2 regions of the Bacillus sp. 1NLA3E genome follow, and region 1 is predicted to be linked to the other one. Evidence: riboswitches for the same ligand, from Rfam matches in the RefSeq annotation. Region 1 holds a riboswitch; the other holds the start of a gene.
What was found. A riboswitch is a leader RNA that binds a small molecule or an ion and turns the genes downstream of it on or off. The one in region 1 is predicted to bind cyclic di-AMP.
Positions count from the first base shown of each region.

Region 1 (3,623 bases):
AATAGATTCCTAATAAGAGGAATAAAGGAGCAGAAAAAACTTCTGGGATCTTTTAACAAATGGAAGGTTCCCCGAACATTTTTTTGGTTTTATGTTGGGAGACGGAATCCTATCAAGAGGAGATGATAAACAATGGCTTTTATCTTATTTGTTTTTCTTTTCACATTTGGCTGCGGTTGGATGGATGCTCGTATTTCTAAAAATGAGACAAAGGGAGTGGAATAATGTTTGCAGGTCATTTCGGATTGGCTGCAGTCGTAAAGGCGAAAGAACCTAAAGTCCCTCTATGGGCATTGATGATCAGCACACAATTACTTGATATCCTTTTTGTCCCTTTGTTTGTGGCTGGAGTGGAATCAATAGAACCAATAGGAAATGGAGAAGGAAAGGAAATCCTTATTCATGCAAATTACACCCACTCTTTAGTGGGAGCCTTATTAATTGTAATGATTGCGGGGTGGCTGGCATGGAAAAGGTGGGGGAAGAGGAGTGGGATTATAATCGCCACTACTGTATTTAGTCATTGGATTCTGGATTTAATCGTACACAGGCCGGATATGCCCATTTTACCAGGGGATTTTGGAAATCTTCCTTTATTAGGATTTGGTCTTTGGAAATGGCCAGTTGCTAGTTTAATAGTGGAGGCAGTTATTATTGGTTTAGGTACTATTCTATATTTTCGTTCAGCCCTTTTAAGAAGCAAAAAAACCTCATCAAGTAATAAGAAAGGTCTAAGAATAGCGATTTTGGCTGGGTCAGTGATGGGAGTGCTACTGATATTATCATTAATTACTGATAATTTAAAATGAAAAATAAGAAAAGTAAGTTTTGACTAGATAGAATGCAGTTGATGGCTGGTCAGCGGCATTTTAATAAATACGCGAAAACTTTTGTACTGCTCCATTATTCATTTGGGATGAGGTGGTTTTACTAATTATGGGATGTTAGCCTTTGGCTATTGCAAGTCAAAGAGAAATCTACTCATCTATTTAAAAGACAAATTGAAAATTGAAGAAAAACAGCAAAATAAGAGATTTAATTAGCATTATTTAAATGATAGCGTTTTTTACGGTGATAAAAGCCAAATTATGTTGTTTTTGAGCTATTTTGGACTTTAACATTTATTACCCTAGGGAGTAATATCATCCTCATAGTAAATAATTTTTATACAGTCTAATCCCGAAAGGGAATGGAGGAACCATTTTTTGGGGGTTATTTCTACAGATTTGTAGAAGGGATGTGAAACTCTTTCGCCATCCTATCCGTCGCTAACTTCGTCGACTAAAGCGAAGGAGGTCAGAAGAACACCTTATGTAAGGTGCTTTTTTTGTGCTCTTTTTAACAATAATAACTATACCTTAACTGTAGCAGTTTCAATATCAGCAGGGGAACTGGCAATTACTTCAGCTTACCCTTCAACTGTGCTGTATATTGCTTTTTTCAATTTTGTTGATTAACCTTAGGTCTTCCCCCCTCTCAGTTGAGAGCATGACAGGAATCTTTAAATCACGCTTATCCGTGATAAAAGGAAGGATAAGGCTTAGCGATGAGGTAAGGTAGGTAAAGATAAAGAAATTCCCGATATTGGATTGGATTCGGAACTAAAAATAGTAAGTGAGAAGATATTTTACGTTTATATCCCTTTTAATAGTTGAATACTAAACAAAAGACTTAATCTATTTATGGTTAAGCTTCTATTAATGGGAGGAAAAAACAGATGAGACTTTATATTGATTCAGCAGATGTAAAACAAATTGCCTACCTAAATGATTATTATCCTATTGCTGGTGTTACAACTAATCCGTCTATTATTGCCAAAGAAAATCGTCCTTACTTAGGGCTACTAAAAGAAATTAGAGAAGTAATTGGCGGGGGAAAGGAATTATTTGTCCAAGTTGTGGGTGATACCACAGAAGAAATGGTTGATGAGGCCAAATTTATTAACCACCAGTTATTAGGCAAGGTAGTTGTTAAGATTCCAGTAACCAAAGAAGGCATTAAAGCCATAAAATTACTTGCAAAAGACAATATTCCCACACTGGGAACAACGATATATACTTCATTTCAAGCACTGATCGCGTCACTGGCAGGTGCAAAATATGTATCACCATATGTGAACCGAATAGATAATTTAACTGAAAACGGTGTTAAGGTGGTTACGGAAATCGCAGAATTATTTTCGGCCTATCAGTTACCAACTGAAATATTAGCCGCCAGTTTTAAAAATGTTCAACAAGTACATGATGTATGTCTTTCTGGAGCACATACAGTAACGGTTGGACCAGATTTAATCGAGAAATTTATCGCATTCCCATCTACTCTTGATGATGTTTTAGTCTTTAAAGAGCAATGGCAAAAAGTATACGGAACGGATAAGACCAGCCTAATTAATTCTTAATATATTTTTTATTGCCAGCGAGCACCTAAGTTTACTGTTCGGGGAATCCGGACAACGATTGAAGGCTATCTCCGGGCATTCCTTAGCATGCTGATAGGGAGGGCAGTTACATTTGCGATTTAGTACAGTTCACAAACATTAATTCATACTGTCCCTTTGTTTGTGGCTGGAGTGGAAACGATAGAACCAATAGGAAATGGAGAAGGAAAGGTAATACTCATTCATGCTAATTACACCCACTCTTTAGTATTAGCGTTGCTTATTGTAATGATTGCGGGGTGGCTGGCGTGGAGAACGTGGGGGAAGATGAGAGGGATTGTAATCGCCGCGACTGTATTGAGTCATTGGATTCTGGATTTAATCCTACACCGGCCGGAAATGCCCATTTTCCAGGGGATTTTGGAAATCTTCCTTTATTAGGATTTGGTCTTTGGAAATGGCCCATTGCTAGTTTAATTCTGGAGGCAGTTATTATTGGTTTAGGTGCTATTCTATATTTTCGTTCACCCCTTTCAAGAAGCAAAAAAACCTCATCAATTAATAAGAAAGGTCTAAGAATAGCCATTTTGGCGGGGTCTGTGATGGGAGTATTACTGATATTATCATTAATTACTGATAATTTAAAATGAAAAATAAGTATATTAAGTTTTGACATGATAGAATGCAGTTGATGGCTGGTAAGCTGCATTTTAATAAATACACGAAAACTTTTGTACTGCTCCATTATTCATTTGGGGATGAGATGGTTTTACTAATTATAGGATGTTAGCCTTTTATTAACTCTGTTCATTTCAAGTCAAAGAGAAATCTTCTGATTTATTTTTAAAACAAATTAAAAATTTAAGAAAAACAGCAAAATAATGAGATTTAATTAGCATTATTTAAATGAAAGCGTTTTTTACCGTGATTATAGCCAAATTAAGTTGTTTTTGAGCTATTTTGGACTTTTACATTTATTACCCTTGGGAGTAATATCATCCTCATAGCAAATAATCTTATACAGTCTAATCCCGAAAGGGAACGGAGGAACCATTTTTTTGGGGTTAATTCTACAAATTTGTAGAAGGGATGTGAAACTCTTTCGCCATCCTACCCGTCAGCTAACTTCGTCGGCTAAAGCGAAGGAGGTCAAAAGACCACCTGATGAAAGGTGCTTTTTTTGTGCTCTTTTTACAAGAAAAGCCTTCTCATGATTTTGAGGTCTTTTTTTGTTTGCAAAAAATAA
Region 1 is NC_021171.1:2,119,293-2,122,915, forward strand. It holds gene B1NLA3E_RS10175 (metal-dependent hydrolase) at 225-809, shown strand; cyclic di-AMP (ydaO/yuaA leader) riboswitch at 1,161-1,298, shown strand; gene B1NLA3E_RS10180 (transaldolase family protein) at 1,718-2,398, shown strand; gene B1NLA3E_RS25890 (hypothetical protein) at 2,666-2,818, shown strand; cyclic di-AMP (ydaO/yuaA leader) riboswitch at 3,390-3,528, shown strand.

Region 2 (3,623 bases), 1.2 Mb from region 1:
ATTTTGTGATAAAGAATATCATCATAACGGTGAAACTAATTAAGGCTCCAACCAAATTGATAATAAATTTATAAACCCACCCTTTTGGTTTTTCACGAAACCACTTTATAATCATTCCTGTTTGCGACAACGTAAAGGGAATAAAAACCCCCACTGCATAAAGTGGGATAAGCTGATCTGTTTGTCCTTTAAAAGCAATAATTAAAACAATTGAACCAATTGCTAACGTCAAGATTCCATTTGAATAACCTAAACGGTCTCCTCGGATTGTAAACATTCTCGGAATATATTTATCCTTAGCTAAATTATAGGCAAGTAAAGGGAAGGCTGAGTAACCAGTATTTGCTGCTAAAACAAGAATAAGCGCAGTTGAACCCTGGACAAAATAATACATTCCGTTTCTTCCAAATATTTGCGCAGCTATTTGAGATACGACCGTTTCTTTACCAGATGGTGAAATCCCATAGTAAAAGGCTAAATACGTAATTCCTGTGAATAAAACTGCAAGCAGAGATCCCATTAATATTAACGTTTTCGCAGCATTATTAGGTGCAGGATCTTTAAAGTTAGGAATAGCATTAGAAATGGCTTCTACACCAGTTAAGGCAGAACAACCTGAGGCAAAAGCTCTTAATAATAAAAATAAGGTAATCCCTGCAACAGGTGTCCCAATTTCCGGGTGTAGTTCCGGAGACACATCTCCAGTTACAATATGGTATATTCCCAAACCAATCATAAATACCATAGCAAACACAAACAGGTAAACTGGATAAGCTAAAACTGTGGCAGATTCCGTGACTCCTCTAAGATTTAAAATCGTAATTAAGATAACCAAAATAATTGCAATTAAAACCGTATGTTCGTGTAACCGAGGAAAAGCAGATGTAATCGCATCTGTTCCAGCTGAAACACTAACTGCAACGGTTAAGATGTAATCAACCAATAGAGACCCGCCCGCTACAAGCCCTGCGTTAACCCCAATATTTTCCTTAGAAACGACATATGCTCCTCCACCATGTGGATAGGAAAAAATTATTTGCCGGTACGATAATATAAGTGCAGTTAATAGGAATAATACGCCTACTGCAATAGGCAAGGAGTACCAAAATGCCAGTGTACTCACCGTGACCAACACGAGTAAGATTTGCTCTGTCCCATATGCAACCGAGGACAATGCATCAGAAGAAAGTATAGCTAAAGCTTTTAGCTTGTTAAGTTTTTGCTCACCAAGCTCGGCCGATTTTAATGGCCGACCGATTAAAAACCTTTTAACCGAAGTAAACATGTTTCCACCACCATCATCTTGTTGAAAGTTAGGTTACCCAAAAAGGTAATAAGTTATCTAAACAAAAAAAGTCCACAGAGCATGAAAAATACCCCTGTGGACATATTAACGATGTCGCATCAGTGTCATCTTCCTCTCCCATAACGCTTACGAGGTTAGCTGTCGGATTCGGACCATAGAATAGCCCTACCTCTTAATATGAAAAGCAAAAGCGTCTCCTTCAACCCATTGAGGGCTTGCCGCTACAGCTAGACATAAAAAAAGGATTCACCCCGAGTGAACAACTTTTTGCTCACAATCTGGTTTCCCCGTTCCTTTTGGATTAAGCGAATTAGAAATATGAAACTGTTGATTATCATACTACCCTATCCTGTAATTTGTAAAGCATGGATTTCCAAAACTTTCTTCTACTCTCCTAAAAATTTTTTTAAGCAAAAGAAAAAAGCTGCAAATAAATCACAGCTTAGATTTCTACTTTTGAGTTTAACGGTAAATCAAGTCTCAAAAGGTCTTCAAAGGTTTCTCTTTTTACCACAAGGGTTGCTTCACCATTTTCAACAAAAACTACTGGAGGACGCGGAATTCGATTGTAGTTATTTGCCATTGAATATCCGTAAGCACCCGTGCATGACACTGCTAATATTTCTTGATCTTCTGCTTTAGGCAAAGGAAGATCCCAGATAAGCATGTCACCTGATTCACAGCATTTCCCAGCAATTGACACAGTTTCTTCTATATTAGCTAATGGACGATTGGCCAATACGGCCTCATATTTTGCTTGATAAAGAGCTGGGCGAATATTATCACTCATTCCTCCATCAACAGCTAAATAATTTCTGACATTTGGGACTTCTTTACGCGAACCAACCTTATAAAGGGTCGTTCCTGCATCCCCTACTAAAGATCTTCCTGGTTCAATCCAAATCTCAGGCATGTTCATTTCTAATTGTTTTGCCTGTATCTTTACCTCAGCAATGATTTCCTCTACATAATGGTGCGGTTGCATCGGTTCATCTTCATTTGTATAACGAATTCCGAAACCGCCGCCCAAATTTAATACTTTTGAACTAAAATTAAACTTGTGTTTCCAATCAGCTAACTTTTCAAAAATTTTCTTTGCCGCTAACAAGAAACCTGTTGTTTCAAAAATTTGGGAACCGATATGACAATGAACCCCAAGCAAGTCCAGCCATTCCGATTTAATTGCGATGGTCACTGCCTTTTCAGCTTGGCCGTTTTGCAAATCGAATCCAAATTTTGAATCTTCCTGTCCAGTTAAAATATAATCATGTGTATGCGCTTCAATTCCAGGTGTTACTCGTAACAAAATTTTTGTTTTAATTTTCTTGTCCGCACAAATTTGGTTTAAAAGCTCCAATTCATAGAAATTATCAACCACAATACAGCCAATTTTCGCTTTAATCGCCATATCTAATTCTTCTCTACTTTTATTATTTCCATGAAAGTGGATTTTCTCTACTGGAAATTCAGCATGAAGTGCCGTATATAATTCTCCTCCTGACACGACATCAAGGGATAATCCTTCTTCATTAGCTAATTGAAGCATTGCAATAGTAGAAAAAGCTTTACTGGCATAAGCAACCTGCGCGGGTACCCCTAGTCGATCAAAGGTTTTTTTAAATCCTCGAGCTCGATCCCGAATTAAGGCCACATCATAAACATATAGTGGTGTCCCAAACTGTTCAGCTAAGTCGATTGTATCTAAACCACCAATTTCTAGGTGCCCCTTGTCATTTACTTTTGTTGTTCCATGAAAATACATTCTTTTCCCCTCCGTTAAAGCACTTCAAATATAATAAAATAGACAGTTTCTACGAGAGATACTGTCTATTTGTCTCTTTTATCCAAAGGCTGTGTTAAATTAGAATGTTGATTTCCGCAGGGCGGGCGCTGAGCCTCCTCGGCGTTATACGCCTGCGGGGTCTCACCTGTCCCGCTGCTCCCGCAGGAGTCGAGCACCTTCCGCTCCAATCAACATTGTGCTAAAAATCAACAATTTCCTTTAACACAACCTATCCAAAAATAAATTAATCCAACTTTATCATAACAACAGCACTCTGTAAATGGTTTTCTAGGAATTAGCAGGCTGTTTAAAACGGTTCTTAGGATGAACGATACTTGGCCGTTTTTTTGAGCCAGGAACGCTTGTCCGGATAATGATTTGAAGAAATGCCTGTGGATTAAAGGGAAGGAGTGGCCATAAATAGGGCGTATTTAATGACCGAATTCCAGCCAAGAACAAGAAATATAAGGTGTTACCGATAACAAACCCCGGAGCATGAAATAGGGCAACGGCAACCAATAATGCAAGTCTACC
Region 2 is NC_021171.1:3,286,571-3,290,193, forward strand. It holds gene B1NLA3E_RS15700 (APC family permease) at 1-1,285, opposite strand, end outside; cyclic di-AMP (ydaO/yuaA leader) riboswitch at 1,414-1,624, opposite strand; gene lysA (diaminopimelate decarboxylase) at 1,749-3,068, opposite strand; gene B1NLA3E_RS15710 (spore germination protein) at 3,378-3,623, opposite strand, start outside.
Region 2: another riboswitch for cyclic di-AMP. It lies ahead of B1NLA3E_RS15700 (APC family permease); the one in region 1 lies ahead of B1NLA3E_RS10180 (transaldolase family protein).